One region of the Pseudomonas sp. GW823-FHT04A03 genome, then DNA from elsewhere that is predicted to be linked to it. Evidence: riboswitches for the same ligand, from Rfam matches in the RefSeq annotation. Region 1 holds a riboswitch; the other holds the start of a gene.
The links. Region 1 has a riboswitch for cobalamin ahead of cobO (cob(I)yrinic acid a,c-diamide adenosyltransferase). Riboswitches for the same ligand answer to the same signal wherever they lie in the genome.

Region 1 (15,124 bases):
TGATGACCTGGGCGCCGGTGTCGCTGTTGGGTTTGAGCAGCACCGGGTTCATGTCGGTGTGCGGCTCGAGAAACGCCGCTTGAGCCTGCACCGCTTGCGCGCGGCCGATCTCGCCGCCGTCGGCAGTCACCGCGCTGTTGAGCGCCATGTTCTGCGGCTTGAACGGCACCACGGCAACGCCCTGACGGGTCGCCCAGCGGCACAGCGCCGTCACCAGCGTGCTTTTGCCGGCGTCGGAGGTGGTGCCCTGCACCATTAAAGTGGTCATGCTGGTTTGTTTTCCATAGAGCGTTGCAGGGCGAATGTTTGCAGGGCTTGCTCAAGGCGCGCCTCGTCGGCGGCATCGGCGGGCAGCCCGAAACGCAGGCTGCTGTTGTGCGCGAACAGGCGCAGGAGAATGCCGCGACGAGCCATGAAATCGTGCAACGCGGCGGCCTGTTCGGTGATCAGCCACTGAAACAGCGCGCAGCCTCCCTGCGGTTTGAAACCAGAACGTTCGAGCAGCGCAGCCAGCCGCTCGCTGGCCTCATCGCTGCGGATCCGCTGGCGGGTGTGTCCTTCGGTGTCACGCAGACAGGCCTGGCCGAGTACTCGGGTCGGCCCGCTGACGGCCCAGGGCCCGACCTGTTCGGCCAGCAACCGGAGCAACTTGCGCTCGGCCAGCACGAAGCCCAGCCGCACACCGGCCAGACCGAAAAACTTGCCGAACGAGCGCAGCACGATCAACCCCACTTGATGCGCATGCGGGGCGAGACTCAGCTGCGGCGTGTTGTCCATGAACGCTTCGTCGACCACCAGCCAGCCGCCGCGCTGGGCCAGCCGCGCATGCCAGTCGAGCAGGCGCGCCGGGGTCAGGTTCAGGCCCGTTGGATTGTTCGGATTGACCACCACCAGCACGTCGAGGCTGTCGAGAAAAAAGTCGACTTCTTGCTCTAGCACTTCACGCACGATATAGCCGCTGCGCCGCCAGGCTTCGGCATGCTCGGCATAACACGGCGACAGCACGCCGACCTTGCCGGCCCGGCGCAATCGCGGCAGTAGCTGAATGGCCATCTGCGAACCGGCTACCGGCAGCACTTGGCTGGCGCCGTAGTAATCGCAGGCGGCCTGCTCCAGACCGTCATCGTTTTCCGGCAAACGCGCCCAGGCCCGCAACGGAATCTCCGGGACCGGAAACGGCCACGGCGCAAGCCCCGTGGACAGGTCGAGCCAGTCTTCTTCCGCGATGCCGTATTCGAGCGCCGCCCTGCGCAACCGGCCACCGTGCTCAAGCATAGAATTCAGCCCCCACGCAGAGAATCAGCAGCCATAACCATACCCCGCGCTGGACCAATTGCCAGCCGCGATCAATGGAATCGGCATCCGCCGGCACGCCCTCGCCCAGTTGCGGACGCTCGTGCAGCTCGCCGTGGTAAATCGCCGGGCCACCCAGTTCGACGCCCAAGGCACCCGCGCCGGCGGCCATCACCGGGCCGGCGTTCGGGCTGTCCCATTTCGGCGCCTGGGTGCGCCAGCATTTCAGTGCGAGTCGGGTTTTGCCCAGCAGCGCGTAGGTCAACGCCACCAGCCGCGCAGGAATGTAGTTGAGGACGTCGTCGATTTTTGCCGCCGCCCAGCCGAAACGCTCGAAGCGTTCGTTGCGATAGCCCCACATCGCGTCGAGCGTATTGCTCAGACGATAGAGCACCACGCCCGGCGCACCGGCCACGGCAAACCAGAACAGCGCAGCGAACACCGCATCGCTGCCGTTTTCCAGCACCGATTCGGTGGCGGCGCGGGCGACGGCGGTGCTGTCCAGCTCATCGGTCTGACGGCTGACCAGATAACCCACACGCTTGCGCGCCTCTTCCAGGTCATCGGCGCGCAAGGCCTTGGCGACCGGCTCGACGTGCTCACCCAGGCTGCGCATGCCGAGGGCGCAATACAGCGCAACAATCTCGACGATCCAGCCCACGTAAGGCGCCCAGGAAAACGCCGTGGCCAGCAGGGTCAGCGGCAACACCGCAATCACCCACGCGGTGACGCCATGGCTGCGCCAGCCGCGACCACCGGCGTTGAAACGTTGCTCGATACGCCCGGCAAAATTGCCGAACGCCACCAGCGGATGCCAGCGTTTCGGTTCACCCAGCAGCGCATCCAGCGCAACCGCGGCGACACTCAACAACGCCACACTCATTGACTCACTCCCCAAAAATTTTCATACAGCAGCTCATTGAGCGGACGCGCCTGCGCCCACCCTTCGAGTACCAGCATCGGTGCTGGATAGAATTCCTTGACCGGCCCCAGACAAAGCACCGCCAGCGGCTTGGCCCCGGCCGGCAGTTTCAGCAGATCGGCCAACGCCTGCGGTTCGAACAGCGACACCCAGCCCATGCCCAGGCCTTCGGCACGCGCGGCGAGCCACAGGTTCTGGATTGCGCAGGACAGCGACGCCATGTCCATTTCCGGCAGCGTGCGACGGCCGAAAATATGCCGCTCGCGATCGTCCATCAACGCGGCAACCAGCACTTCGGCGCAGTCGTTGATGCCTTCGACCTTGAGCTTCATGAATTCGTCGCTGCGTTCGCCGAGGGCTTCGGCGGTGCGCACACGTTCTTCTTCAACAAGGTTCTGGATCTGGCCACGTAGCGCGCGGTCGCTGATACGGATGAAGCGCCACGGCTGCATCAAGCCGACGCTCGGTGCCTGATGCGCGGCTTCAAGCAAGCGGCGCAGCAATTCCGGCTCGACCGCGCCACCGCTGAAGTGACGCATGTCACGGCGTTCGGCGATGGCGCGGTAGACCGCTTCGCGCTCGGCGTCAGTGAAGGCGTTGTCGGTCATGGCACCAACAGTGCGGCAATCGCCGACGGATTCGACGGGAAATAGAAATGCACGTACGAGGCGGTCATCCGCCCTTCCCGATACACCGCTTCCGCGCCGCGACCGCCGTTGGGGCTGTGGCCACGGGCAATCGGCGTCAGTTCGGTGGTGGTCAGGGAATGGTGATAGGTGTGGCCGCGCAACAGGCCTTCCGGCAGGTCGACCTCTTGCAGCGCCAGTGCGGCGAGGCGCTTTTGCATCACCGCATCGCCACTCAACAGGCCGACCAAATCAGCGCGGGTGCCTTCGACATCGGTCAACGAGTCGAGCAGGTACAGCATACCGCCACATTCGGCGAGCAGCGGTTTGCCGGCCGCATGATGCGCGCGGATCGCTTTGAGCATGTCGGCGTTCTGCGACAAGGCAACGTGGTGCAATTCCGGATAGCCGCCGGGCAGGTACAAACTGTCGGCGTCGGGCAATTGCGTATCGCGGATCGGCGAGAAGAAACTCAACTCGGCGCCCATCGCCCGAAGCAAGTCGAGACTGGCACCGTAGGTAAAGGCGAAGGCTTCGTCGCGGGCGACGGCAATTCGCACGCCGTCGAGCAGTTTTTCGGTCTCAACGATTTCAGGCGCGGCGAATTCCACGGCCGGTGGCAGCGCTACCTCGCAAGTGCCGGCCAGCGCTTCGGCAGCGGCGTCGAGGCGCACGTCGAGGTCATTGAGTTCGCTTGCCTGCACCAGACCGAGATGGCGGCTCGGCAGTTCGATTCCAGTTTCCCGGGACAACGCGCCGTACCAGCGCAGGCCTTCGGTGAGGCTGCCTTCCAGCAATTGCGCATGGCGCACGGTGCCGACGCGGTTGGCCAGCACGCCAGCAAACGGCAAGTCCGGCTGATAGCGCGCCAGTCCCAGCGCCAGTGCGCCGAAGGTCTGCGCCATGGCCGTGCCGTCGATCACGCCGAGCACCGGCACGCCGAAATGCCGGGCCAGGTCGGCGCTCGATGGCGTGCCGTCGAACAGGCCCATCACGCCTTCGATCAGAATCAGATCGGCTTCGGCGGCGGCTTCCCACAACAGGCGACGACTTTCCTGCTCGCCGACCATCCACATGTCCAGTTGATAGACCGGCGCACCGCTGGCGCGCTCGAGGATCATCGGGTCGAGAAAGTCCGGGCCGCATTTGAATACGCGGACCTTGCGCCCCTGATTGCGATGCAGACGGGCCAGTGCGGCGGTGACGGTGGTCTTGCCCTGACCGGAGGCCGGCGCGGCGATCAGTACCGCCGGGCAGTGACGTGGTTGATTCAAAGTTCGACGCCTTTCTGCGCTTTGATGCCGGCCTGGAAGGCGTGCTTGATCATGCCCATTTCGGTGACGGTGTCGCCCATCTCGATCATTTCCGGCTTGGCGGCGCGACCGGTGACGATCACGTGCTGCATCGGTGGACGCGCCTGCAGATCGCTGAGCACCTGATCCAGATCGAGGTAACCGTGCTTGAGGGCGATGTTCAGTTCATCGAGCACCACCAGACCGATCGACGGATCGCGCAGCAGCTCGCGGGAAACTTCCCAGGCCGCTTCGGCGGCGGCGATGTCGCGCTGACGATCCTGAGTTTCCCAGGTGAAACCCTCGCCCATCACATGAAAACGTACCTGCTCGGGGAAGCGGCGGAAGAACAGCTCTTCGCCGGTGCTGTTGCGGCCCTTGATGAACTGCACCACGCCGCACTGCATGCCGTGGCCCATGGCGCGGGCGAGCATGCCGAATGCCGAGCTGCTTTTGCCTTTGCCGTTGCCGGTCAGCACCAGCACCAGGCCGCATTCGTCTGGCGAATTGGCGATGCGTTCGTCGATGACGGCTTTTTTGCGCTGCATGCGCGCCAGGTGGCGCTCGTCGCGTTCGGGGGAATCAGTCATGGGGAAGCTCTCCGTTGAGGCTGGATAACGGCGGGCAGGCACAAGAATAGACGGCAACAAGCCTGGCATCGCCCACCGTGATGCCGCTGGATGGATCAGGCCGGTCTCCGGGCTCATGAGCGGCTTGCGCCTGGCTGCGCGCCTTCCCGCTTTTACGCAGTGGCATCAGACGCAGCTTTTACTCATTTACCGTTGCGGGGGCAGCGCCGGGTTCGTGAGGGTTCATCGCTTGATGACCCGCCTCACCGGCTTCCCTGTTTCACTCTGTCGACATGCGCCACAGAGCACCTGAAACAAGCCGCGAAGGTTAGAGGGTTGGGGGTGGAGCGTCAATTGAAGAGGGGCTTGTGCGGCGAATAACTGCCGCCGATCAATTAACTGACGCCAATCTTGTGCCACACTGTCATGAGTGATATCAAAGAGCCATGCTTTTTGACTGCAGAGAGCACATCACAATAACAAGGGAGAGCACCATGCAAGGCATGATCATCAGCAATCCGCGGCTGGAATTCCTGCGCCCGGTGCTGGAACGCTGGTTTGACTGTATCGACCGCTACAACGCCGTGCGCGGCGACAATGACACACCTTACTGGCACGACGAAAAAGCCAACCTCGGCCTGCTGTCGGCCGCTGCGTGGATGGCCGAACTGGTCACCCTGCGCGACACCGCCACCCGCAAACAAAACGAAGAAGGCGAGCGCAACGCTCGCGCCGACCTGTTTATCGCTGGCGCCGAGGATCGCGCCTTCATTCAGGCCACCCAACGCTGGCCACGCGTCACCAGCCTGAATCTGACGCAGGCCCTGGTAGATATCACCAGCGATGCCAAGCGCATCAGCTACGCCAGCGACCTGAAACTCGGCTGCCTGTTCGTCGCCCCGCAAAAGGCCCAGCACAGCGCCAGCCCGGAAGAACTGCAGGACATGGTCGACGACCTGCAAAAGGAACACACCTGCGCCGTCGCCTGGTATTTCCCCTACGCCTATCGCAAATTGCGCAGCGAAGCCGGCAACTATCACCCCGGCATTGCCGTGCTGTTCAAGGAAGCCCGCGGCTGAGGGTTGAACCATCGGGCTTGTGCGCTTCTCTATGATTAAGAATGCATTCATAGGGAAGATCAGCAATGCGCAAGCCCCAGCTCGTTTTCGTCATCGTGCTCGCCGGAGGGCTCGCCGCCTGTGGTGAATCCTCCAGCCTGCAAGTCTCCGACGGCACTGGCCCGTCACCCCGATTGCCCGAACCGAACAAGACCCTGATCCCGACGGTGAACATCGCCCCGGCCATCGGCTGGCCGGCCGGCGCCAAACCGACGGCAGCGGCAGGCACGCAGGTGGCGGCGTTTGCCGAAAATCTCGATCACCCGCGCTGGCTGTATGTGCTGCCCAACGGTGACGTGCTGGTGGCGGAAACCAACGCCCCGCCCAAACCCGACGACAGCAAGGGCATTCGTGGCTGGGTGATGAAAAAAGTCATGGGCCGTGCCGGTGCCGGCGTTCCCAGCCCGAACCGCATCACTCTGCTGCGCGATGCCGATCATGACGGCGTGGCCGAAACCCGCACGGTGTTCCTGCAGAACCTCAACTCGCCGTTCGGCATGACCCTGGTCGGCAACGATCTGTACGTGGCCGATACCGATCGCCTGCTGCGCTTTAACTACGAACCCGGCGCGACCGAAATCAAGAGCCAGCCAATCAAGGTCGTCGACCTGCCGGGCGGCACGCTCAACCATCACTGGACCAAGAACGTCATCGCCAGCAAGGACGGCAGCAAGCTGTACGTTACCGTCGGCTCGAACAGCAACGTCGGCGAAAACGGCCTCGATCAGGAAGAAGGCCGCGCAGCGATCTGGGAAGTGGACCGCGCGACCGGCAACCATCGAATCTTCGCCTCGGGTATACGTAACCCCAACGGCCTGGCCTGGGAGCCGCAAACCGGCGCACTGTGGACCGCCGTGAACGAGCGCGACGAAATTGGCAGCGACCTGGTGCCGGACTACATCACTTCGGTCAAGGACGGGGGTTTCTATGGCTGGCCGTTCAGCTACTACGGCCAGCACATCGACGTGCGCGTCGAACCACAGCGGCCGGACATGGTGGCCAAGGCCATCGCTCCCGACTACGCCGTCGGCCCGCACACCGCGTCACTGGGCCTGACCTTCGCCGAAGGCAATCGTCTGCCGGCACAGTTCAAGGAAGGCGCATTCATCGGGCAGCACGGCTCGTGGAACCGCAAACCGCACAGTGGCTATAAGGTAATCTTCGTACCGTTCGCCGCTGGCAAACCGAGCGGCACGCCAGTGGACGTGCTGACCGGATTCCTCGACAAGGACGAGAACGCGCTGGGCCGTCCGGTCGGCGTGGTGATCGATCAGCAAGGTGGATTGCTGGTCGCCGATGACGTGGGGAACAAGGTGTGGCGGGTTTCAGCGACCCGTTAATCTGTTGCAGGCATAAAAAAACCGTGGGAGCCATTCAGCTCCCACGGTTTTTATGTATCTGGATTACGGGTTATGCGCCAGGTGCTCCGGCTGCAGAACACGCTTGGCGCTCAGATAGGCTTTCTGCCAATACGCCTTCGACAGGCTGTCCAGCTTCACCGTGCCGCCAGTGGCCGGCGCATGAACGAAGCGGCCTTCCCCGACGTAGATCCCCGCATGGCTGACCTGTGAACCGCCATTGGTGGCGAAGAAGATCAGGTCGCCGGTTTGCAGGCCTTCTTTGCCGACGTTCGGCGCCTGCATGACGATCATCTCGCGGGTTGAACGCGGCAGGCTGATGCCGGCAGCATCGCGGTAGACGAAGCCGATCAGACCGCTGCAATCAAATCCGGAATCTGGTGTATTGCCGCCCCAACGATAAGGTGTGCCCACCAGCCCAAGCGCGCGGAACAGCACGTCTTCGGCAGCGGGTGAAAAGGCTTGGGAGGATCCGAATACGATCGGAGCGCGAACCACCGGCGCAGGCGGCGGAGTGCGACTGGCGCAGCCACTGAGCAGCGCTGCGAAGAACATCAAGGCAAAGCGGGCCGACATCGTCATATGCAGAACATCCTGATCTGGCTGAGGCTTTGACTGCCGATTCGACAGAAAACAAAACCGCCTGCGTTGGGACGCAGGCGGTTTGCCATCAATATAGATCAGGATTCTAGCGGCTACGCGGCAAACTTCAAGTAAGACTTTAACTTCACCTTGTAAAGTTTAAGTCTATTGCCCCTGAAGGACCGCTTGTCGCCACGAGCGTGGCGACAAAGACGTGATTACTTGCGAGCGGTAACCACGGTTGGAGCGTTCGCCAAAGCGCGTTTGGCTTCGATGAAGGTCTTGCTCCAGTAGCTGTCGCCCAGGCTGTCGATGCGAACACCGCCGCTGCGACGAGAGCTGGAATGAATGAACTGGTTGTCGCCCAGGTAGATCCCGGCGTGGCTTACACGACCGCGACGACCATTGGTGGCGAAGAACAGCAGGTCGCCCGGCTCAAGATTGCTGCGCGAAACCAGCGGCGCATCCACGTTGATCATTTCGCGGGTGGAGCGCGGCAGGTTCATGCCGGCTTCTTCGCGGAACAGGTAGCCGATGAAACCGCTGCAATCGAAACCGGCTTCAGAGGTACCGCCGAAACGGTAACGGGTACCGATCAGGGACATGCCGCGTTCGAGGATGCTGTCGGCCAGAACCGGAAGCTGGTAAGGCTTCTTGCCGTTGAAGTCGGCGAGTTCTTTTTCGGTGTCCAGCTCTTCCTGGTAAATAACGGAAGACTGGGCGGTGGCAGAATTTTTAGCCTGTTGTTGCTGCTCTTGATTAACAGGTGAATGAGCAGCGCAACCGAACAACAGGGTGACGAGTGCGAGAGGCACGAGGGGTGCGAAGCGCTTTAGCATGGGCACGACCGTGGCTGATAGTTGTAAAGAAGCCGAGACTATGCCCGCTATCAGCCTCATTTGCAAATTCAATCGATCTTTTTGTGACTTCTCGGTTTCTCGTTAACATCTAAGCGCTTAAGCCTATTTGAATCGAGACGCGGCCTGTGCAACCCACAGGAAAGCGGGTTTTCTGGCGCCTGAAATATGCCGAAACCGGCTGAAAGCCCCGGTTTTACCAGCCCAGGGTTTCTTTCAGGAAGGGAATGGTCAGCTTGCGCTGAGCCTGCAAAGAGGCCTGATCGAGCTGCTCCAGCAGATCGAAAAGCGCGCTCATGCTGCGGGTACCGCGAGTCAAAATAAAATGCCCGACTTCGTCGGTCAGGTGCAGACCGCGACGGGATGCGCGCAATTGCAGGGCACGCAATTTGTCTTCATCGGAGAGAGGACGCATCTGGAAGATCAGCGCCAGGGTCAGGCGCGATTTCAGGTCGGCGAGTTTGATCGGCAGTTCACGCGGCGAAGTGGACGCCGCAATCAGCAGACGCCGACCACTGTCACGCAGACGGTTGAACAGATGAAACATCGCCTCTTCCCAGTCCGCCTTGCCGGCAATCACCTGCAAGTCATCCAGGCAGACCAGTTCGTACTGTTCGAGGTTGTCGAGGATTTCGATGCCGCGATCCATCAACTCGGCCAGCGGCAGGTACACCGCCGGTTCACCCATCTGCTCGAAGCGCAGGCACGCGGCCTGCAACAGATGTGTACGCCCCACCCCGTGCTTGCCCCACAGATAGATCAGGCTTTCGGTCCAGCCGGCGTCGGCTTCGCATAGACGCTCGACATAGCCGAGTGCAGCGGCATTGGCGCCTGGGTAGTAGTTGATGAAGGTGGCGTCGTCACGCAGACGCACACCTAGGGGCAGCTGAATCGGTTTCATGCTGACTGAACAGTTCCCAAGGAACCGTTAGTGGCCTCTGTGTAAAGTGAGCGAAGTTTATACCCGTGAAGCGGAGCGCACAATGCGACAGACCCCAAGCAAAATCAAAGGTTTGCGTTAACGTGCTGGTTTTATGACAGTTTCTTTGGCGCCATGGCCTGCATGAGACGGGCCAACCCGGCGATCCACCGGGCAGCACGCGCGTCACGATTACAACTCCGGCTCATCCACCCCGCTATAGATGTCGGAATCCTTGTACAGATCGTGGACGTGGCGCACCAGCACCATGATCACCGCCGCTACCGGCAGCGCCAGCAGCACACCGGTGAAGCCGAACAACTCGCCACCGGCCAGAATCGCGAAGATCACGGCCACCGGGTGCAGACCGATCCGGTCCCCCACCAGCAAAGGCGTCAGCACCATGCCTTCCAGGGCCTGACCGACCATGAACACAGCGACGATCCCGATCATCGGGTACAGATCGCCACCGAACTGGAACAACCCGGCAATCAACGCCGCACCGATGCCGATCACGAACCCCATGTATGGAACGATCGCCGCCAGCCCTGCAATCAGACCGATCAACAGGCCCAGTTCCAGCCCGACAATCATCAGGCCGGCCGCGTAGATCACACCCAGCGCCAGCATCACCAGCAACTGCCCGCGCACGAACGCGCCCAGCACTTCATGACACTCACCCGCCAGCGCCACCACGCGCTCCTCTCGATCACGCGGCAACAGGCCGCGGATCTTGGCCATCATCACGTCCCAGTCGCGCAGCAGGTAAAAGCTCACCACCGGGATCAGCACCAGATTCGCCAGCCAGCCGATAAGAGCCAGGCTCGAGGCCGTCGCCTGACTCAGCACCACACCGACGATGTCGGTGGTCTGGCCCATATGCTCGCTGATGGCAGCTTTGACCTTGTCGAACTTCCAGAAGCCGTCCGACAGCCCCAGTTTCGATTGCGCCCATGGCACAGCGGTGTGCTGCAACCAGTCGAGCATTTGCGGCGCCAGTTCATAGAGCCGCAACAATTGCTTGGCGAGCATTGGCACCAGCACCAGCAACAACGCGGTGACGATCAGGGTGAACAACGCGAACACCGTGATCACACCCCAAGTGCGGGACAACCCCAGGCGCTCCAGACGATCAACAAGCGGATCGAACAGATAGGCGAGCAGCAGCGCCACCAGGAACGGCGTGAGAATCGGGTGCAGCAACCAGACAAACGCGCAAAGCAGGAGCACCCCACCGAGCCAGAACCAACGCCGCGTATCGCCCATGTGACACTCCATTGCTTATATATAAGAAAGAAAACCTACCAGCGGAACCGCAAGGACGGCGCTGCTGGTGTCGGTGTCGGCGCAGCAACTGGCGCCTCCCCGGCGACCGCAGGCTGAGGCGCAGCGACCGGAGCCGGCGCCTCGGCAGGCAGTTCCTGCAGCTTCGCCAGCGACAATTGCGCCCGCAACTGATCGGCACTGCCGTTGACCCGATACAGAATGCGATCGGCATCGACACTTTGCAGACGCACGCCGAACGGTTCGAGTAACCGCAGCAGCGCCGCGTAGTGCTCCAGATTCATGCCCTGCACTTCCAGGGTCTGCTGGCCGGACGCGCCCGGTTTGGCCACAAAGCGTGGCGCCAGACGTTCAGTCACCGCCAGCATCACCGCATCGGCCACGGCCGCCTGATCCGCGCCCTGCACGTTGCCCGCCTCTTTTTTATCGCCCAGCCACAATTGCCATTTGGCCTGCCATTGCCCGCTTTCTTCGCGGGCATGCACGGCGAGCAAGGCGTCAGCGTTGTAGCGCTCGGAAGCATTACGCAACGGCGCCGGGTCGGCACCTTCAAGCGCCGGTGCCGTGGCAACCAATTGCTCGCTCAAGTCCGCCAGCGGCAGGCGCAGCGGCAATCCACGGTGCTGGGCGGCGCGGCGCAACGGCGCGGCGCTGGCCTGACCGTCGCCCACCAGGCTCGAACCCTCGGTCGAATCGTTCAGCCACCAGCTCAGGATCGAGGGCCGGTTGGCGCCCCACAGCGCCAGCCCGGCGCGGCGCAACGCCTGCTCGGTGGTGCCCGGATCGAAATCGACTTTCAGCACTTCAGGCGGCCCGGCATCGAAACCGAACTGACTGATGATCTGCTGCGGATCCTTGCGAACCGGCGCCAGCCCCGGATTCTGCGGGGCCTTCGGGTCGCCGGTCAGGCGCAGCACCAGCGTATCCAGCGCAGCCTGGGTCGCGCGATCGCGCTCCTCCGGCGACTGGCCAGTGACCGGTTCGCGCACCTGATAAAGACCTTTGAGATTTTCGGCCTGGGTCGCCAGGCTGATCAGAGACAAGCCACCCACTAACAGCAATTTACAAAAACGCATGGAGAATTCCCGTCGACAAGAGCGGCTGGAACAGGCCGCGTGTACCGTTGTGGCAAGCCTGTGACCACAGGCCGTTGCAAAACATTCACACGCGGTCGGTAAGTTTTTGCACAGTCCTAACGATAGACGGTTCCTTATACAGGCACCCGTGATGTCATCCACAGGGTCAATTGCAAATTTTTTCCATCGATATGCCCCTGCCCGTCGGCGTGAGGATGGCCGCTGCCCCTCAAGCCTGATAAAATCGCGCGCCTTCGCAGACCGGCAACAGCCGGGCACCCCGAACTTCGCGTGAGGCAATCGCCCCTGTCGGATTCGGCGTTCCCGCTGAACTCGGTCGTTACCCCTGAATCCCCTCCCCTAAAGGCCTGGATCATGAGCAAGCAACCCTCCCTGAGCTACAAGGACGCCGGTGTAGACATCGACGCCGGTGAAGCATTGGTCGAACGCATCAAGAGCGTCGCCAAGCGCACTGCGCGCCCGGAAGTCATGGGCGGCCTGGGCGGTTTCGGCGCCCTCTGCGAGATCCCGGCCGGTTACAAACAGCCGGTGCTGGTTTCCGGTACTGACGGCGTCGGCACCAAGCTGCGCCTGGCGCTGAACCTGAACAAGCACGACAGCATCGGCCAGGACCTGGTCGCCATGTGCGTCAATGATCTGGTGGTGTGCGGCGCAGAACCGCTGTTCTTCCTCGACTACTACGCCACCGGCAAGCTGAATGTCGACGTAGCGGCCACCGTGGTTACCGGTATCGGTGCAGGCTGCGAACTGGCTGGCTGCTCGCTGGTCGGCGGCGAAACCGCTGAAATGCCTGGCATGTACGAAGGCGAAGACTACGACCTGGCCGGTTTCTGCGTCGGCGTCGTGGAAAAAGCCGAAATCATCGACGGCTCGAAAGTCGCCACCGGTGATGCCCTGATCGCCCTGCCATCGTCCGGCCCGCACTCCAACGGCTACTCGCTGATCCGCAAGATCATCGAAGTGTCCGGCGCCGACATCGAAACCGTTCAGCTCGACGGCAAGCCGCTGACCGAACTGCTGATGGCTCCGACCCGCATCTACGTGAAGCCGCTGCTCAAGCTGATCAAGGACACCGGCGCCGTCAAGGCCATGGCCCACATCACCGGTGGCGGCCTGCTGGACAACATCCCGCGCGTTCTGCCAAAAGGCGCTCAAGCCGTGGTTGACGTCGCCAGCTGGAACCGCCCGGCCGTTTTCGACTGGCTGCAAGAGAAAGGCAACGTCGACGAAACCGAAATGCACCGCGTGCTGAACTGCGGCGTGGGCATGGTGATCTGCGTGGCTCAGGAGCACGTTGAAGTTGCCCTGAACACCCTGCGTGACGCCGGCGAGCAGCCTTGGGTCATCGGTCAGATCGCTGTCGCTGCCGAAGGCGCGGCTCAGGTCGAACTGAAGAACCTCAAGGCTCACTGATGTCCCAGACCTGTGATGTCGTGGTGCTGCTGTCCGGCACCGGCAGTAACTTGCAGGCCCTGATCGACAGCACGCGGACCGGCGACAGCCCGGTCCGCATCGCTGCGGTGATTTCCAACCGCGCCGACGCCTACGGCCTGCAACGCGCCAGTGACGCGGGTATCGCCACCCGCTCGCTGGATCACAAGGGATTCGAGGGCCGCGAGGCCTTCGATACCGCCCTGATCGAACTGATCGACGAATTCAACCCCAAACTCGTGGTACTGGCCGGCTTCATGCGTATTCTCAGCGCTGACTTCGTCCGTCACTACCAGGGTCGCCTGCTCAACATCCACCCGTCGCTGCTACCCAAATACAAAGGGTTACACACGCATCAGCGTGCGCTGGAGGCCGGCGACGCCGAACACGGCTGCTCCGTGCACTTCGTCACCGAGGAACTCGATGGCGGACCACTGGTCGTACAGGCAGTAATACCGGTAGAGTTGCACGATTCGCCGCAAAGTCTGGCGCAACGGGTTCACGCTCAGGAGCACCTGATTTACCCGATGGCCATACGCTGGTTCGCCGAAGGACGGCTGAGCCTCGGCGAGCAAGGTGCTTTACTGGATGGCCAGTTACTCGGGGCCAGCGGTCACTTGATTCGAAACTAGGAGATTTTATGCGTCGCGCCCTGCTCTTCGCTTGCGCTCTGCTCGCCCTGCCTTTTGCCCAGGCAGCAGACCTTCAACCGTTCTCCGCCAGCTACACTGCCGACTGGAAGCAGCTGCCCATGAGCGGCACTGCCGAACGCAGCCTGACCAAGGAAGCCAACGGCGTCTGGAAGCTCAGCTTCAAGGCCTCGATGATGATTGCCAGCCTGTCCGAGGAAAGCACCCTGACCCTGGACAAGGACACCCTGCTGCCACAGTCCTACCACTTCGAACGCGGTGGTCTGGGCAAGGCGAAAAAGGCTGACCTGGATTTCGACTGGGCCAACAAGCTGGTGACCGGCACCGACCGCGGCGACGCGGTGAAAATCCCGCTCAACCGCGGCATGGTCGACAAATCCACCTATCAACTGGCGCTGCAGCATGACGTGGCCGCCGGCAAGAAAAGCATGAGCTATCAGGTGGTTGATGATGGCGAAGTCGATACCTACGACTTCCGCGTGCTGGGTTCGGAAAAAGTCGAAACCAAGGCCGGCCAGATCGATGCGATCAAGGTCGAGCGCGTCCGCGATCCGACACAAAGCAAGCGCATCACCGTCCTGTGGTTCGCCAAGGACTGGGATTACTTGCTGGTTCGCCTGCAACAGGTCGAAACCGACGGCAAGGAGTACAACATCATGCTCCTCGACGGCACGGTCAACGGCAAGACGGTCAAAGGCAGCTGATCCGACGCAAAATCAAAAAGCCCCGCAAACGCGGGGCTTTTTTTCGCCTGTCGAACGCTGATCAGACCGAGAACTTGGCCACCATGCTGTTCAGGTCCACCGCCAGCCGTGACAACTCCTGGCTCGCGGCGCTGGTCTGATTGGCCCCCGCCGAGGTCTGCATCGCCAGGTCACGGATGTTCATCAGGTTGCGATCGACTTCCCGCGCCACGGCGGCCTGCTCTTCCGACGCACTGGCAATCACCAGATTGCGCTCGTTGATCAAGGTGAACGCCGAAGCGATTTCCTCCAGCGCCACGCCAGCAGCCTTCGCCAGTTCCAGCGTCGAGCGCGCCCGGACATTGCTCTGCTGCATCGAACTGACCGCCGAATCGGTGCCCTGCTGGATGCCGCCGATCATCTGCTCGATCTCCTGCGTCGAC
Region 2 (15,124 bases), on a different contig from region 1:
GTAGCGCCCAACGGCAAGGTGACGAACTGACCGCTGGCCAACAGATCCGCCAGACCCCGGGCCAGCGTCGATTTGGCCATACCGCGCGGGCCCTCGATCAGCACGCCGCCGATCTTCGGATCGATCGCCGTCAAATACAGCGCCAGTTTCAGATCATCGGCGCCGACCACGGCGGAGAGCGGGAAATGCGGGGTGTCGGTCATATTCAGTCTCAGCTCTCTTCTTCTATGTCCAGCAGCAGGTTTTCCAGGGCCTCTTTGTAGGCGCCCGGTTCCTGCCACATTCCGCGCTGCTGCGCTTCCAGCATGCGCTCGGTCATGTCGCGCAGTGCGTGGGGATTATGCTCGCGCACGAAGTCGCGGGTCGCCGGGTCCAGCAGATACGCATCGGCCAGCAACGCGTACTGGTGATCGTCGATCAATTGCGTGGTGGCGTCGAAGGCAAACAGGTTGTCGACCGTCGCCGCCAGTTCGAACGCGCCTTTATAGCCGTGGCGCTTGACCCCGTCGATCCATTTCGGATTCGCCGCCCGGGAACGAATCACCCGGTTCAGCTCTTCTTTCAAGGTGCGGATCTTCGGCAGATCCGGCTGGCTGTGATCGCCGTGATAACTCGCCGCCGCTTCACCGCGCAGGCTTTCTACGGCGGCGAGCATGCCGCCCTGGAACTGGTAATAGTCGTTGGAATCGAGCAAGTCATGCTCGCGGTTGTCCTGGTTTTGCAGCACGGCCTGCACCTGGCTCAGGCGCTGGACGAATTGCTCGCGGGCGGCGGTGCCTTCGTCGGAACCGCCGTAGGCATAGGCGCCCCAATTGAGGTAGACCTCGGCCAGATCCTCACGGGTTTGCCACAGACGACCGTCGATCGCGCCTTGCACGCCCGCGCCATAAGCGCCGGGCTTGGCACCGAAGATACGCCAGCCGGCCTGACGTCGCGCCGCTTCTTCGTCCAGCCCGGATTGCCGCAGCGCCTCGCGTTCTGCACGCACTTTGGCGGCCAGCGGGTTGAGATCGTCCGGCTCGTCCAGTTCCGCCACGGCTTGTACAGCAGCGTCGAACAGGCGGATCAGGTTGGCGAACGCATCGCGGAAAAATCCGGAGACCCGCAGCGTGACATCGACCCGAGGACGGTCGAGCAGGCTCAGCGGCAGAATCTCGAAATCATCGACGCGCTGACTGCCGGTGGCCCACACCGGGCGCACACCCATCAGCGCCATGGCCTGGGCAATGTCATCGCCGCCGGTGCGCATGGTCGCGGTGCCCCAGACTGACAGGCCGAGCTGGCGCAGATGGTCGCCGTGGTCCTGCAGGTGTCGTTCAAGAATCAGGGTCGCGGACTGGAAGCCGATCCGCCATGCCGTGGTGGTTGGCAGATTGCGCACGTCCACCGAATAGAAATTGCGTCCGGTTGGCAGCACGTCGAGGCGGCCGCGACTCGGTGCGCCGCTTGGGCCGGCCGGGACGAAACGGCCGCTGAGGGCATCGAGCAAGCCGTGCATTTCGGCCGGGCCGCAGGCATCGAGGCGTGGGGCGATCACTTCGCGCAGGTGAACAAGGATGGCACTCACCTCAGACCAGTGAGGACCCTGTGGGAGCGAGCTTGCTCGCGAAGGCGTCGTTTCAGTCGATATTTTTGGCACTGACATACCGCATTCGCGAGCAAGCTCGCTCCCACAGGAGTCGCTCACGGCGTGCGAGATCGATTGAGCCGCGAACAGCTCAAGGCGTTCACGGGTATCCCCCGCCGTGCGCCAGACTTCATCGCTCAGCGATTGCAGTTCCATCGGACGCGGGCCCGTCCAGGGATCAGCCAGTCCGCAATCCAAAGGATCGAATCCCAACTGAAACGCCTTGGCCAACGCCCGCAACAGACTCGACTGAGCCCCTTTGCCATCGCCGCGCGGAATCCGCAGCAGCGCCAGCAAGGTGTCAATGCGCAGCCGTCCACTCGGCGACTCACCAAAAATGTGCAGGCCATCGCGGATCTGCGATTCCTTCAAGTCACACAAATAGGTGTCCAGACGCGGCAGCCAGATCGCCGCGTCGGTGTCGCTGTCGAGGCCCTCGTCCAGCTGCAATTCGCGATCAATCTGCGTGTCACGCACCAGTTGCAGGATGTCGCGCTGCAATTCACGGGCGCGGCGCGGATCGAGCAACTGAGCTTCGTAATACTCGTCCGCCAACAGCTCCAGATTGCGCAACGGGCCGTAGGTTTCGGCGCGGGTCAGCGGCGGCATCAAGTGGTCGATAATCACCGCCTGAGTGCGACGTTTGGCCTGGGCGCCCTCGCCCGGGTCGTTGACGATAAACGGATAGATGTTCGGCAGCGGCCCGAGCAGCGCGTCCGGCCAGCAGTTCTCCGACAGGCCCACGCCTTTGCCCGGCAGCCATTCGAGGTTGCCGTGCTTGCCGACGTGAATCACGCCGTGAGCGCCGTAGGTCTGGCGCAGCCAGAAATAGAACGCGAGGTAGGCGTGCGGCGGCACCAGATCCGGGTCGTGATACACCGCGCTCGGATCGACCTGATAACCCCGCGCCGGTTGAATGCCGACGAAGGTCAGGCCAAAACGCAGACCAGCGATCATCATCCGCCCGTCACGGCACATCGGATCGTTTTGCGGCGAACCCCAACGTTCCAGCACCGCCGCGCGATTGGCTTCGGGCAGTGCATTGAACATCGTCAGGTAATCATTCATCGCCAGGCTCTGCTGGCATGGGCGCTGATCGAGGGTATCGAGATCGTTACTGACACCGCCGAGCAGTTGCCGGATCAGCTCAGTGCCGCTGTCCGGCAATTCGGCCGGCAGCGGATAACCTTCGGCCTGCAACGCCCGCAGGATATTCAGCGCGGCGGCCGGCGTGTCGAGGCCGACGCCATTGCCGATGCGTCCGTCCCGGGTCGGGTAGTTGGCGAGGATCAGCGCGATACGCTTTCCAGCGTTCGGCACCCGCGCCAGATCGACCCAGCGTCGCGCCAGTTCTGCGACGAAATCCATGCGTTCAGGCTGCGCCCGATAACACACCACGTCGGACTGACTGCGCTCGCTGCGCCAGGCCAGATCCTTGAAACTGATCGGCCGACTGATGATCCGGCCGTCGAGCTCCGGCAAGGCGATGTGCATCGCCAGATCCCGCGGGCCGAGGCCCTGCTCGCTGTCGCGCCAACCGGGCTCGTTGTCCTGGGCACAAATCGCTTGAATCACCGGAATGTTGCGGCGGAACGGCCGCAGATGCGGCGCTTCCGGGCTGGACTGGGCGAAACCGGTGGTGTTCAGGATCACCGAAGCTTCGACCTCATCCAGCCAGTCCTCGACCACCGACAGGCAGCCGGGCTCTTTCAAACTGGCCACGGCGATCGGCAGCGGATTGAGTCCGGCCGCCTGAAGCCGTTGGCAGAACACGTCGATAAACGCCGTGTTCGCCGCTTGCAAATGCGAGCGATAAAACAACACCGCCGCGACCGGTTGACCGGGCAGCCAATCGGCTTGCCAGTCACTCAGTGCGGCGGTGTTTTTGTTCGGGTGGTAAATCGCCGTGCGCGGCAGCGTCTGTGGCTCGCCCCACACGTAATCCCGCGCCAGCCAGCGATTGGCCAGGCAACGGAAAAAGTCCAGCGCATTGCCCATTCCGCCCTGACGCAAAAACTGCCAGAGCCGGTCGCGGTCTTCCGCGCAGACGGTGCTCAGGTCGCTGAGCTCCGGGTCGGGCCGGTCATCGCCCGGCACCAGAATCACCTGCACGCCACGCTCGGACAACTCGACCAGCCGCTCGACGCCATAACGCCAATAAGCGATGCCGCCGTGCAACGAAATCAGAATGACCTTGGCGTGGCGCAACACTTCATCGACGTACAGGTCGACCGACGCATGGTTCTGCACTTGCATCGGGTTGGCCAGCCGCACGCTCGGGTAATCCTCGGGCAGTTGCTGCGCCGCTTCGGCGAGCAGCGCGAGGCTGGAATCGCCGCTGCACAGGATCACCAGCTCGGCGGGGGTTTGTCCAAGGTCGGCAATGTTGTCATCCGACACGAAACCGCCGGGCTGGGTCCTGAGCAGATGCATGGCTTAAACGCTGAGCGCAGCGCGCAGTTGCGCTTCGAGCTGGGCCGCGTCCAATTCCTGGCCGATCAACACCAGACGCGTCACACGTGTTTCATCGGCGCCCCACTGACGGTCGAAGTGCTTGTCAAAACGCGTGCCCACGCCCTGGATCAACAGACGCATCGGCTTGTTCGGGATCGCCGCGAAACCTTTGACTCGCAGGATGCCGTGCTGAACCACCAGTTGCGTCAGCGCGTCGAGCAGCAGGCTTTCGTCGGCTTGCGGCAGTTCGATGGAAATCGAATCGAAGGCGTCGTGATCGTGGTCGTCGTGATCGTCATCGCCTTCACCGTGGTGGTGATCGTGATGGCTGTGACGGCTGTCGATGTGCTCTTCGGAACCGGCACCGAGGCCGATCAGCACGTCCAGCGGCAGGCGGCCGTTGCTGGCTTCGATGATTTTTACCGCTGGCGGCAGTTCTTCAGCGACTTCCAGGCGAACGCGCGCGAGGTCTTCAGGGCTGGTCTGGTCGGCCTTGTTGAGGATGACGAGGTCGGCGCTGGCCAGTTGGTCGGCGAACAGTTCGTGCAGCGGCGATTCGTGGTCCAGGTTCGGATCGAGTTTGCGCTGGGCATCGACCTGATCCGGGAACGCAGCGAAAGTGCCAGCAGCCACGGCCGGGCTGTCGACCACGGTGATCACCGCGTCAACGGTGCAGGCGCTGCGGATTTCCGGCCACTGGAAGGCTTGCACCAGCGGCTTTGGCAGGGCCAGGCCCGAGGTTTCGATCAGGATGTGGTCGAGGTCGCCGCGACGGGCCACCAGTTCGCGCATCACCGGGAAGAATTCCTCCTGAACCGTGCAGCACAGGCAGCCGTTGGCCAGTTCGTAGACGCGGCCGGTGGCTTCTTCTTCGGTGCAGCCGATGGTGCATTGCTTGAGGATTTCACCGTCGATGCCCAGTTCGCCAAACTCGTTGACGATCACCGCGATGCGGCGGCCCTGGGCGTTGTCGAGCATGTGCCGCAGCAAGGTGGTTTTGCCCGAGCCGAGGAAGCCGGTGACGATGGTGACGGGGAGTTTGGCCAGTGTTTTCATCGGATGCCCTTTGGCAAGGTGGCGGGCATACGGGACGAGACCGGCAACGCGGGTGCGTGCCTGGAGAGTTCGCCACCGGATCACCCCGCCCGGTTGAAAGTGAGAATCTGTGACGAGGCAGGTCTCCTGGCTGACGGTGTTCGGGTCTTGGCCCGGTATTCGCTGCGCCTTCCCGCTGGCTCTGGATTGAGTTGGCAGTGGCGTGGCAGCGAACAGCACCGTTCACAGTTGCGGGGGCAGCCGCGGCTTGGACCGCGTTCCCTTCTTAGCTTCGGCGTGGGCCGAAGAACCTCGAAAGCGCAAGGCTACGCAGGGTGTGGGGATGGGTCAATGGTTGGTGGTTTTTGAGATTGGGGGCATATCCGTTGCTTCGGGTGCTGCCGCTGGCGGTTTCGCTCTTACAGCGAGTCCCTTTTTCAAACGCCAAAAAGGAACCAAAAGGCTTTTGCCCCGGCGTACGGCACTTCGCTTAGGCTCAGTGTTCCCTCGCTACGGTGTCCATCAGGGGGCATCGCCTACGGTTTGCTTCGCTGCACCTCCTCTCGATGTATGCGGCTTCGCCGCACGGCGCTGCGCGCCTACCCCCTGATGGACACCTCCGCTCGGCCTGCCGAAGGGGCTAAAGATCAAAAGCAGATCAAGAGCCAGAACCAGAGCCAGATCAAGAGCCCCGCTCCTCACCACTCAACACGATGAGCGTTAGCTCGAGTACCGCTTTTGATCGCAAGGCCCGTCGGCAGGCTGAGTGGAGGGATTGATCCGGGGGTGGGAGCGCAGCGACCGTGCGGCGCAGCCGCATGCATCGAGAGGAGGTGCAGCGAAGCAAACCGTAGGCGATGCCCCCGGATCAATCCCGGAGCGAAGGAACCCCGAGCCTCAGCGAGGGGCCGTACGTCAGGGTTAGAGACTTTTTGGTTACTTTTGGGGCGTTTGCCAAAAGTGACTCGCTGTAAGAGCGAAACCGCCAGCGGCAGCACCCGAAGCAACGGATCTGCACCCAATCCCAATCCCAATTGACTCAAATCCCCCCCGCATGGTCTCCTACACAACTTGTTACGGGTGCCCTTCACAGGGTGAAACGGGAAACCGGTGAATCATGTGCTTTACTCTAAAGCCATGTCAGTCCGGTGCTGCCCCCGCAACGGTAAGCGAGCGAAGCGTCAGATCCACTGTGCCCACAGGCATGGGAAGGTGACGCTTGCAGGTCGGCCAGACGCCAACCCCTCGTGAGCCCGGAGACCGGCCCGCAACACACAGTGCGCATCCTTGCGCCACTGAACATAACAAACCCGCGGTGGGCGGGCGCTGTTCGAACCTCTGCGTGCCCGGCCGCAGGGGTTTTCATGCGCTCAATTCACCCGCTGACACTCCAGAGGGAAGCGCCATGTCGATCATTAGCAGCACCGGCAGCAATTCGGACAAGATCTCCAGCACCACCACCCTGAGCCAACGCCTGACTGCCGCCGTCTGCGCGTCGATCCTCGGTGCGTGTCTCGTGTATTTCGCCGGTTTCTCGCATATCGAAGCGGTGCACAACGCCGCGCACGATACCCGCCACAGCGCCGCGTTCCCGTGCCATTGAGACCTGACGACATGATCAAGCGTATTGCGCAGACCGCAGGTTTCACCGGCCTTCTGGCCGCCCTGCTCCTGACCTTGCTGCAAAGCTTCTGGGTTTCGCCGCTGATTCTGCAGGCCGAAACCTTCGAGAAAGCCGAACCGGTTGCCGAAGTTCACGAACACGCCGCCGGCACCGCCGCCCATACACACGATGCCGAGGCCTGGGAGCCGGAAGACGGCTGGCAGCGCGTGGTATCAACCACCGGCGGCAATCTGGTGGTTGCCGTGGGTTTCGCCCTGATGCTCGCGGGTCTGTACACCCTGCGTGCGCCGACCAAAACCTCGCAAGGCCTGCTCTGGGGTCTGGCCGGTTACGCGACCTTCGTGCTCGCCCCGACCATGGGCCTGCCACCTGAACTGCCGGGCACTGCCGCCGCGGATCTGGCCTCGCGGCAGATGTGGTGGATCGGTACCGCCGCCTCCACCGCTGTCGGCCTGGCCTTGATCGCGTTCAGCCGTAACTGGCTGATGAAGTTCCTCGGCGTGGCGATCCTTGCCGTGCCGCACGTGATCGGCGCGCCGCAACCGGAAGTGCATTCGATGCTCGCCCCGGAAGCCCTCGAAGCTCAGTTCAAAATCGCTTCGCAGCTGACCAACGTCGCGTTCTGGCTGGCCCTGGGCCTGATCAGCGCCTGGTTGTTCCGCCGCAAAAGCGAAGGTCAGTACCACGCATGACCGATGACAGCGCAGCGCCGACCTTCGTGGTCGGCCTGGGCTGCCAGCGCGGCTGCCCGGCCAGCACGCTGCGTGCATTGCTTGACCAGGCGTTACAGGCGCATCGAATTGATCTTGAGAAGGTCAAGGCGCTGGCCAGCATCGACCTCAAGCGCGATGAACCCGGTTTGCAGGAACTCGCCGCCCAACTGGCGCTGCCGTTGCTGTACTTCAGCAGCGAAGAACTGGCCAGTTACCAGCAACGTTTGAGTCACCATTCGCAGATCGCCTTCGAACGCACCGGTTGCTACGGTGTGGCGGAAAGTGCCGCGCTGGCGCTCGCCGAACAGCTGATCAGCGGCCCGGCAAAACTGCTGATTTCCCGGCAAAAGTACGCTCAGGCAACTCTGGCATTGGCCGGCGCGGCGTAAATTCCCGATAATCCCCGCTTTCGATCATGAGCATTCTTCATCTCAAAGGCTTGTGAAGCACTGCCCTGCCCCTTTTCTACAGGATCCAACGATGACCGTTTACTTCATCGGCGCCGGCCCCGGCGACCCGGAATTGATCACTGTCAAAGGCCAGCGGCTGATCCGCAGTTGCCCGGTGATCATCTACGCAGGTTCGCTGGTGCCGACGGCGGTGCTGGAAGGTCATTGCGCTGAAACCGTGGTCAACAGCGCCGAGCTGCACCTAGAACAGATCATCGACCTGATCAAGACCGCCCACGCCAAGGGCCAGGATGTGGCGCGGGTGCATTCGGGGGATCCGAGTCTGTATGGCGCCATTGGCGAGCAGATTCGTCATTTGCGCGAGCTGGATATTCCGTTCGAGATCATTCCCGGCGTAACCGCCACCGCCGCGTGCGCCGCGCTGTTGGGCGCTGAACTGACCCTGCCGGACATCTCGCAAAGCGTGATCCTGACCCGTTATGCGGACAAGACCGCGATGCCTGCCGGCGAAGAACTTGGCAGTCTGGCGCAGCACGGGGCGACCATGGCGATTCATCTGGGAGTCAATCATCTGGAGAAAATTCTGGTTGAGCTGCTGCCGCATTACGGCGCAGATTGCCCGATCGCGGTGATTCATCGGGCGACTTGGCCGGATCAGGACTGGGTGGTTGGGACGCTGGAGGATATTGCCGCGAAGGTTGCCGCCAAGGGGTTTCGGCGTACGGCGTTGATTCTGGTTGGGCGGGTGTTAGGTAGCGATCATTTCAGTGAGTCGTCGCTGTATCGCGCGGGGCATGCGCATTTGTACCGGCCATAAAAAAACGGCGCTCACGGGGCGCCGTTTTTCATGCCGCAGCGAACACCTTAGTAGTAGGCGTTTTCTTTCTGCGTGTGGTCGGTCACGTCGCGAACGCCCTTGAGCTCCGGAATGCGTTCGAGCAGGGTGCGCTCGATGCCTTCCTTCAGGGTCACGTCCGCCTGGCCGCAGCCTTGGCAACCGCCGCCGAACTGCAGCACGGCAATGCCGTCTTCAACCACATCGATCAGGCTGACCTGACCGCCGTGGCTGGCCAGCCCCGGGTTGATTTCGGTTTGCAGGTAGTAGTTGATGCGCTCGTTGATCGGGCTGTCGGCGTTGACCATCGGGACTTTGGCGTTTGGCGCCTTGATGGTCAGCTGGCCACCCATGCGGTCGGTGGCGTAGTCGACGACGGCATCATCGAGAAACGCTTCGCTGAACGAGTCGATGTAAGCGGTGAAGCTTTTCAGCCCCAGCGCCGTGTCTTCAGGTTTCTCTTCGCCCGGCTTGCAGTAGGCAATGCAGGTTTCGGCGTACTGGGTGCCAGGCTGGGTGATGAAAACGCGGATGCCGATGCCCGGGGTGTTCTGCTTGGAGAGCAGATCGGCCAGGTAATCATGGGCGGCGTCGGTAATGGTAATAGCGGTCATGGAGACTCCTCGCAGGCTTAAGGCGGAGTTTACGCCAATCGGCGCGCGGCACAAAGTCCTAGTATTTACGTAGGAATAGTTCGCAAATCGGCTAGGCGCCAGGTTCGCCGTCAATCCGCGCTTTAAGCCATTGATAACTGCGTTTTTCCACCCATTCGTAGCTCAACCACGAACCGATAGCGATGGCCAGTGCGCAGACGACGAACATCAAATACGGGTTGATCCCATAGCGTCGAGCCAGATAACCACCGGCCGACAGCACCAGCACATGCATCAGATACACCGAGTAAGAACAGTCGCCCAGCAGCTTCAGCAGCCTGTTGCGCTCGACATGCCGCTCCAGCGCCATGCTGGCCATGACCAGCACTGCGCTGGGCACGCCCCAATTCAGCAATCGGGGTTCCGGCGGCAGGTGATAGATCGCCAGCAACGCCGCACCGATCCCCAATAAGGACAGCCAGACCGCCGGCCCGATCCAGCCGCGACGGTAAAGCATGCCGATGCCGATCCCCAGCAGGAACTCATAAACGATGTCCGAGCGATAAAACTCGCTGACCCAGCCAAACCCGGTCCAGGCCTGGCACACCGCAAACAGCAGCGCCGAGACCACCAGCAAACGAACTTGCAGCCGGAACAACAGCGCCCAGGCGAACAGCACGTAGAACAACATTTCGTAATTCAGGGTCCAGCCGACATTCAGGGTCGGATAGATTCCGTAGCCCCCGGGGTTTTCGGTCGGGATAAACAGCAACGACAGCAGCAAATGATTCCAGTCCACCGTCTGATCTGGCAGCAGCGGCCGGGCGAACACCACCAGCAACGCCATCAGCACCGTGTAGAGCCAATACGCCGGGACAATTCGAAACAGTCGATACAGCAGAAACCGCGCCGGCGGCAGCGCCTTGCCTTCGGTCGACAGGAAAATCACCAGCCCGCTGATCACGAAAAAGATATCGACGCCCACGGCGCCCTTGTCGATGAACAGCTGCCCTATCGGCCCGCGCGCCTCGAAGTCGAAGAAAATCTGCATGAAGTGATGGCAGACCACCGCCCACGCGGCGAGCGCTCGCAGGGCCTGCACTGAAATCAACATCGATGGCGCTCCCGATCCCGTACGTCACAAGATTGGGACAACCGCCATCGTTCAAATGATCAAAGATTCTCGTACCGGTTCATATCCAGCACGCCCTCTTCCACCGGATCGGTTTCGTGGAGGTACTGGCTCAAATCATGGAAATAGAACCAGAACTGCGGATGGCTGCGGCGAATGCCCCAACGTTCGACGATTTTCTCGAACTGCGCCGCGTCCTTTGCACTTTCCATGGCGTCGACAAACGCCGGCACCTGATCCGCCGGGATGTTGAACATGAAATTCGGGTAGCTGCTGAGCACACCCGGATAGATCGTCAGCGTATCCAGCCCCGGTTGATAACGCAGCGATTCACCGAGCAGGAACGCCACGTTGCTGTGCGCACGGTTGCGCAGCAGGCTGTAGACCTCGCGTTTGCCGCTGCGGGTTTCGACCCGCAGCATGGTCGCTTCCGGCAATTGATCGATCACTTTCAGGCCGGCAGCCGGGCGCGAAGTCAGGCGACTGAGGGCCTGTTCGGCATTTTGCAGGGCCGGGTCGATGTTCGGACGCGAGCAATAGGCATCTTCGCAGCGGTTGATCGGATCCGGACGCGCGTTGAGATCGCCGTAGCGCGCCAGCAATTGCATGGCGAAATCGCGTTTCGGGTCCTTCTCGTCGAGTTTCAGCGCGGTCGGCTTGTCGTCGTCGATGGCTTCGTAATCGAGCCACATCTTGAACTGGCCGCTGCTCTGGTACCAGTCGTCGAGATAACCCTCGCGGGAATCGGCGGGCATCAGGCGCAGGAAGTTCTGTTCGGCGCCGTTGCGGATCAGGTCGAAATACAAGCGTGTTTGCGCTTGATGGGAGACGTTGCCGAACACATCGAAATTCACCGCCAACTGGTAATACGTGCGCTCCAGCAGCGGATAGTCGAACAGCCACATCGTCTGCGGCACTTCGCCGATCAGGCCTTTGGTCACCGAGGCGCTGTCGAAGTGGCGGAAGATGCTGAGCAAGGCGTTGTCGTTGCCGGCCCACAAGGTCGACCAGCTCGGCGCCGGCAGGTCGGCGTAGCTGTCACGGCGCAGGGCTTCGTATTTGTTGCGCTTGTTGCGGTAGTTGTGCCACAGGCTCAGGACACTGCCGACATCGTCGTTCTGCCCCGGCATGGCCAGCAATGGAGTGGCCTGGCCGCGATAGTTCGGGTCGGTGATGTACAGGTCGTGTTCCGGGGCCTGGAACAGTGCCCAGAAGTTGTCGCGGATCACGTCGGTTGCGATCTGCCCACGGCACACCGGGCCGCGAATGAAGGTGCGCACGAAGTATTCGGCGTTATCGAGCATGAACTGGTAACGCGCCTGCGCGGGGATCGCCTCGAAGGTCGCGAACGGGTTGGCCCTGCTCTGCGGCCCGTAACCCGGCAAGGCATTGACCTGCCAGTGGCCGTTGTAGAACAGGCTCTTGACCCGCGCCATCTTCGCCGCGCTCAGCGGATAGGTGATGTGGGTCTTGTGCACGATCACACCCTGCACCGGCCACAGGCGGTAATACACCTGAGTGCCCGGATCGTCGTTCGGGCGACGCGTGGCGATCAGGTCGATCGGCTGGCCGGTCGGCGTGCGCGAACGCACCCACTGGAAGTAATGCCCCGGCTCGCCATCCTTGAAATAGATGTGCGCCAGGAACCAGTGCTCGTACAGCCAGCGCCCGACCAGACTTTCCCGTGCGCCGGGCTGGTTGAGCAGGTTTTCCCACTGGACGATCTGCAGCGCCTCTTTAGCGCTCGGCGCCAGGCCTTGCTCGTCGATCGGCGCGCCGGACGCCAGCCAGCGTTGCAGCGTTTGATATTGCTGATCGGTCAGGCCGGTTACCGCCAGCGGCATGCCCTCTTTCGGATGGGCGCCGGCGTAGCCGTCGAATTCGGCAGGCATCGCGCACAGGTTTTCGCGATTGAGGCCCAGCACGATGTCTTCCGGCAATTTGGCGTTGGGAGTCAGGGGCGTTTTGTGTCCCAGCTCCAGCATGCGCGCCATCAGCGCCGCCTGACTGCCCTGAGCGTCGAGCACCGAATAGAAGTCTTTCTGCTGCCAGGCGCGTTTGCCGAAGGCGTCATAGAACAACCGAGTGGTCGGTGCCGCCTGAGTGCGTTCGCCATCGTAGACCGGCATCTTGCTCGCGCCACGGGCCGCACCTTCGCCGCTGCCCAGGTTCAACTGGCAGGCAGAGTCGTAGCACGCATGGCAGGCCACGCACTTCTCGGTGAAGATCGGCTGGATGTCTCGGGTGTAGGAGATAGAAGAAGAAATAGCGGGACTCTGCGCCGCCGCGCCAAAGCTTAAAAACAGCAATGCAATGCTGATGACGCGGTACGACATGTCCCTGATCCTGATCCTGAAGAAAAACGTCGCGATTCTACCGTTATGACGCCCGTACCAACATGAGCGATATTCATGCAAAAGCGCCACATGCTCTAAATCGGCACAGGTTTGTTATGATCCCGCTCCTTCGTCATGGTCTTTTTCGAGTAGTCCCAATGTCCGATCGCAGCGTCCGCCTTCAAGCTCTCAAGCAAGCCCTCAAAGAGCGCATCCTGATACTCGATGGCGGTATGGGCACGATGATCCAGAGCTACAAGCTCGAAGAGCAGGATTATCGCGGCAAACGCTTCGCCGACTGGCCGAGCGACGTCAAGGGCAACAACGACCTGCTGGTCATTACCCGTCCCGACGTGATCGGCGGCATCGAGAAGGCTTACCTGGATGCCGGCGCCGACATCCTCGAGACCAACACTTTCAACGCCACCCGCATTTCCATGGCCGACTACGGCATGGAAGAACTGGCCTACGAACTCAACGTAGAAGGCGCACGACTGGCGCGCAAGGTCGCTGACGCCAAGACTGCCGAGAACCCGGACAAGCCACGCTTCGTCGCCGGCGTGCTCGGTCCGACCAGCCGCACCTGCTCGCTGTCGCCGGACGTCAACAACCCGGGCTATCGCAACGTCACTTTCGATGAGCTGGTGGAAAACTACACCGAGGCTACCAAAGGCCTGATCGAGGGCGGCGCCGACCTGATCCTGATCGAAACCATCTTCGACACCCTCAACGCCAAAGCCGCGATCTTTGCCGTGCAAGGCGTGTTCGAAGAACTGGGCTTCGAATTGCCGATCATGATTTCCGGCACCATCACCGACGCCTCCGGCCGTACCCTGTCGGGCCAGACCACCGAAGCGTTCTGGAACTCCGTGGCCCACGCCAAACCGATTTCGGTCGGCTTGAACTGCGCCCTCGGTGCCCGCGAACTGCGTCCGTACCTGGAAGAGCTGTCGGACAAGGCCAGCACCCACGTTTCGGCGCACCCGAACGCCGGCCTGCCGAACGAATTCGGCGAGTACGACGAACTGCCGGTGGACACCGCCAAGGTCATCGAAGAATTCGCCCAGAGCGGTTTCCTCAACATCGTCGGCGGTTGCTGCGGCACCACGCCGGGCCACATCGAAGCCATCGCCAAAGCCGTCGCCGGCTACGCGCCACGGCAGATTCCGGACATTCCAAAGGCCTGCCGCCTGTCGGGCCTGGAGCCGTTCACCATCGATCGCAGCTCGCTGTTCGTCAACGTCGGCGAGCGGACCAACATCACCGGTTCCGCAAAATTCGCCCGCCTTATCCGAGAAGACAATTACACCGAAGCTCTGGAAGTCGCCCTGCAGCAGGTCGAGGCCGGCGCCCAGGTGATCGACATCAACATGGACGAAGGGATGCTCGATTCGAAGAAGGCCATGGTGACCTTCCTCAATCTGATTGCCGGCGAGCCGGACATCTCCCGCGTACCGATCATGATCGACTCCTCGAAGTGGGAAGTGATCGAAGCCGGCCTCAAGTGCATCCAGGGCAAGGGCATCGTCAACTCGATCAGCATGAAAGAAGGCGTCGAGCAGTTCATCCACCACGCCAAACTGTGCAAACGCTACGGCGCCGCCGTGGTGGTGATGGCGTTCGACGAAGCCGGCCAGGCCGATACCGAAGCGCGCAAGAAAGAAATCTGCAAACGCTCCTACGACATTCTGGTCAACGAAGTCGGCTTCCCGCCGGAAGACATCATCTTCGACCCGAACATCTTCGCCGTGGCCACCGGTATCGAAGAACACAACAACTACGCTGTGGACTTCATCAACGCCTGTGCCTACATCCGTGACGAACTGCCGTACGCCCTGAGCTCCGGCGGCGTGTCCAACGTGTCGTTCTCGTTCCGCGGCAACAACCCGGTGCGCGAGGCGATCCACTCGGTGTTCCTGCTGTACGCGATCCGCGCCGGCCTGACCATGGGCATCGTCAACGCCGGTCAGCTGGAGATCTACGACCAGATCCCGCAGGAATTGCGCGACGCCGTTGAAGACGTGATCCTCAACCGCACGCCGGAAGGCACCGACGCCCTCCTCGCCATCGCCGACAAGTACAAGGGCGACGGCAGCGTCAAGGAAGCCGAGACTGAAGAATGGCGCAGCTGGGACGTCAACAAGCGTCTGGAGCATGCGCTGGTCAAGGGCATCACCACCCACATCGTCGAAGACACCGAAGAATCCCGTCAGTCCTTCGCGCGCCCGATCGAAGTGATCGAAGGCCCGCTGATGTCCGGCATGAACATCGTCGGCGACCTGTTCGGCGCGGGCAAAATGTTCCTGCCGCAAGTGGTGAAATCCGCCCGCGTGATGAAGCAGGCCGTGGCCCACCTGATTCCGTT

Region 2: it holds a riboswitch for cobalamin, as region 1 does, so the genes downstream of both, cobW (cobalamin biosynthesis protein CobW) here and cobO (cob(I)yrinic acid a,c-diamide adenosyltransferase) in region 1, are expected to answer to the same signal.

What each region holds. Positions count from the first base shown of each region.
Region 1 is NZ_JBXAIV010000011.1:179,584-194,707, reverse strand. Features, by position in the region: gene AC1Q9F_RS23820 (cobyric acid synthase) at 1-268, opposite strand, end outside; gene cobD (threonine-phosphate decarboxylase CobD) at 265-1,275, opposite strand; gene cbiB (adenosylcobinamide-phosphate synthase CbiB) at 1,268-2,176, opposite strand; gene bluB (5,6-dimethylbenzimidazole synthase) at 2,173-2,823, opposite strand; gene AC1Q9F_RS23800 (cobyrinic acid a,c-diamide synthase CobB) at 2,820-4,115, opposite strand; gene cobO (cob(I)yrinic acid a,c-diamide adenosyltransferase) at 4,112-4,723, opposite strand; cobalamin riboswitch at 4,805-5,030, opposite strand; gene AC1Q9F_RS23790 (hypothetical protein) at 5,197-5,781, shown strand; gene AC1Q9F_RS23785 (PQQ-dependent sugar dehydrogenase) at 5,847-7,160, shown strand; gene AC1Q9F_RS23780 (C40 family peptidase) at 7,224-7,760, opposite strand; gene AC1Q9F_RS23775 (C40 family peptidase) at 7,979-8,599, opposite strand; gene hda (DnaA regulatory inactivator Hda) at 8,814-9,518, opposite strand; gene AC1Q9F_RS23765 (AI-2E family transporter) at 9,729-10,802, opposite strand; gene AC1Q9F_RS23760 (DUF2066 domain-containing protein) at 10,838-11,896, opposite strand; gene purM (phosphoribosylformylglycinamidine cyclo-ligase) at 12,272-13,330, shown strand; gene purN (phosphoribosylglycinamide formyltransferase) at 13,330-13,980, shown strand; gene AC1Q9F_RS23745 (DUF3108 domain-containing protein) at 13,989-14,702, shown strand; gene AC1Q9F_RS23740 (methyl-accepting chemotaxis protein) at 14,764-15,124, opposite strand, start outside.
Region 2 is NZ_JBXAIV010000001.1:916,772-931,895, forward strand. Features, by position in the region: gene AC1Q9F_RS03865 (magnesium chelatase ATPase subunit I) at 1-203, opposite strand, end outside; gene cobN (cobaltochelatase subunit CobN) at 212-4,060, opposite strand; gene cobW (cobalamin biosynthesis protein CobW) at 4,064-5,137, opposite strand; cobalamin riboswitch at 5,237-5,446, opposite strand; cobalamin riboswitch at 6,178-6,399, shown strand; gene AC1Q9F_RS03880 (CbtB domain-containing protein) at 6,522-6,719, shown strand; gene AC1Q9F_RS03885 (CbtA family protein) at 6,731-7,432, shown strand; gene AC1Q9F_RS03890 (cobalamin biosynthesis protein) at 7,429-7,842, shown strand; gene cobM (precorrin-4 C(11)-methyltransferase) at 7,934-8,680, shown strand; gene nfuA (Fe-S biogenesis protein NfuA) at 8,728-9,312, opposite strand; gene AC1Q9F_RS03905 (acyltransferase family protein) at 9,404-10,405, opposite strand; gene AC1Q9F_RS03910 (fatty acid cis/trans isomerase) at 10,465-12,759, opposite strand; gene metH (methionine synthase) at 12,918-15,124, shown strand, end outside.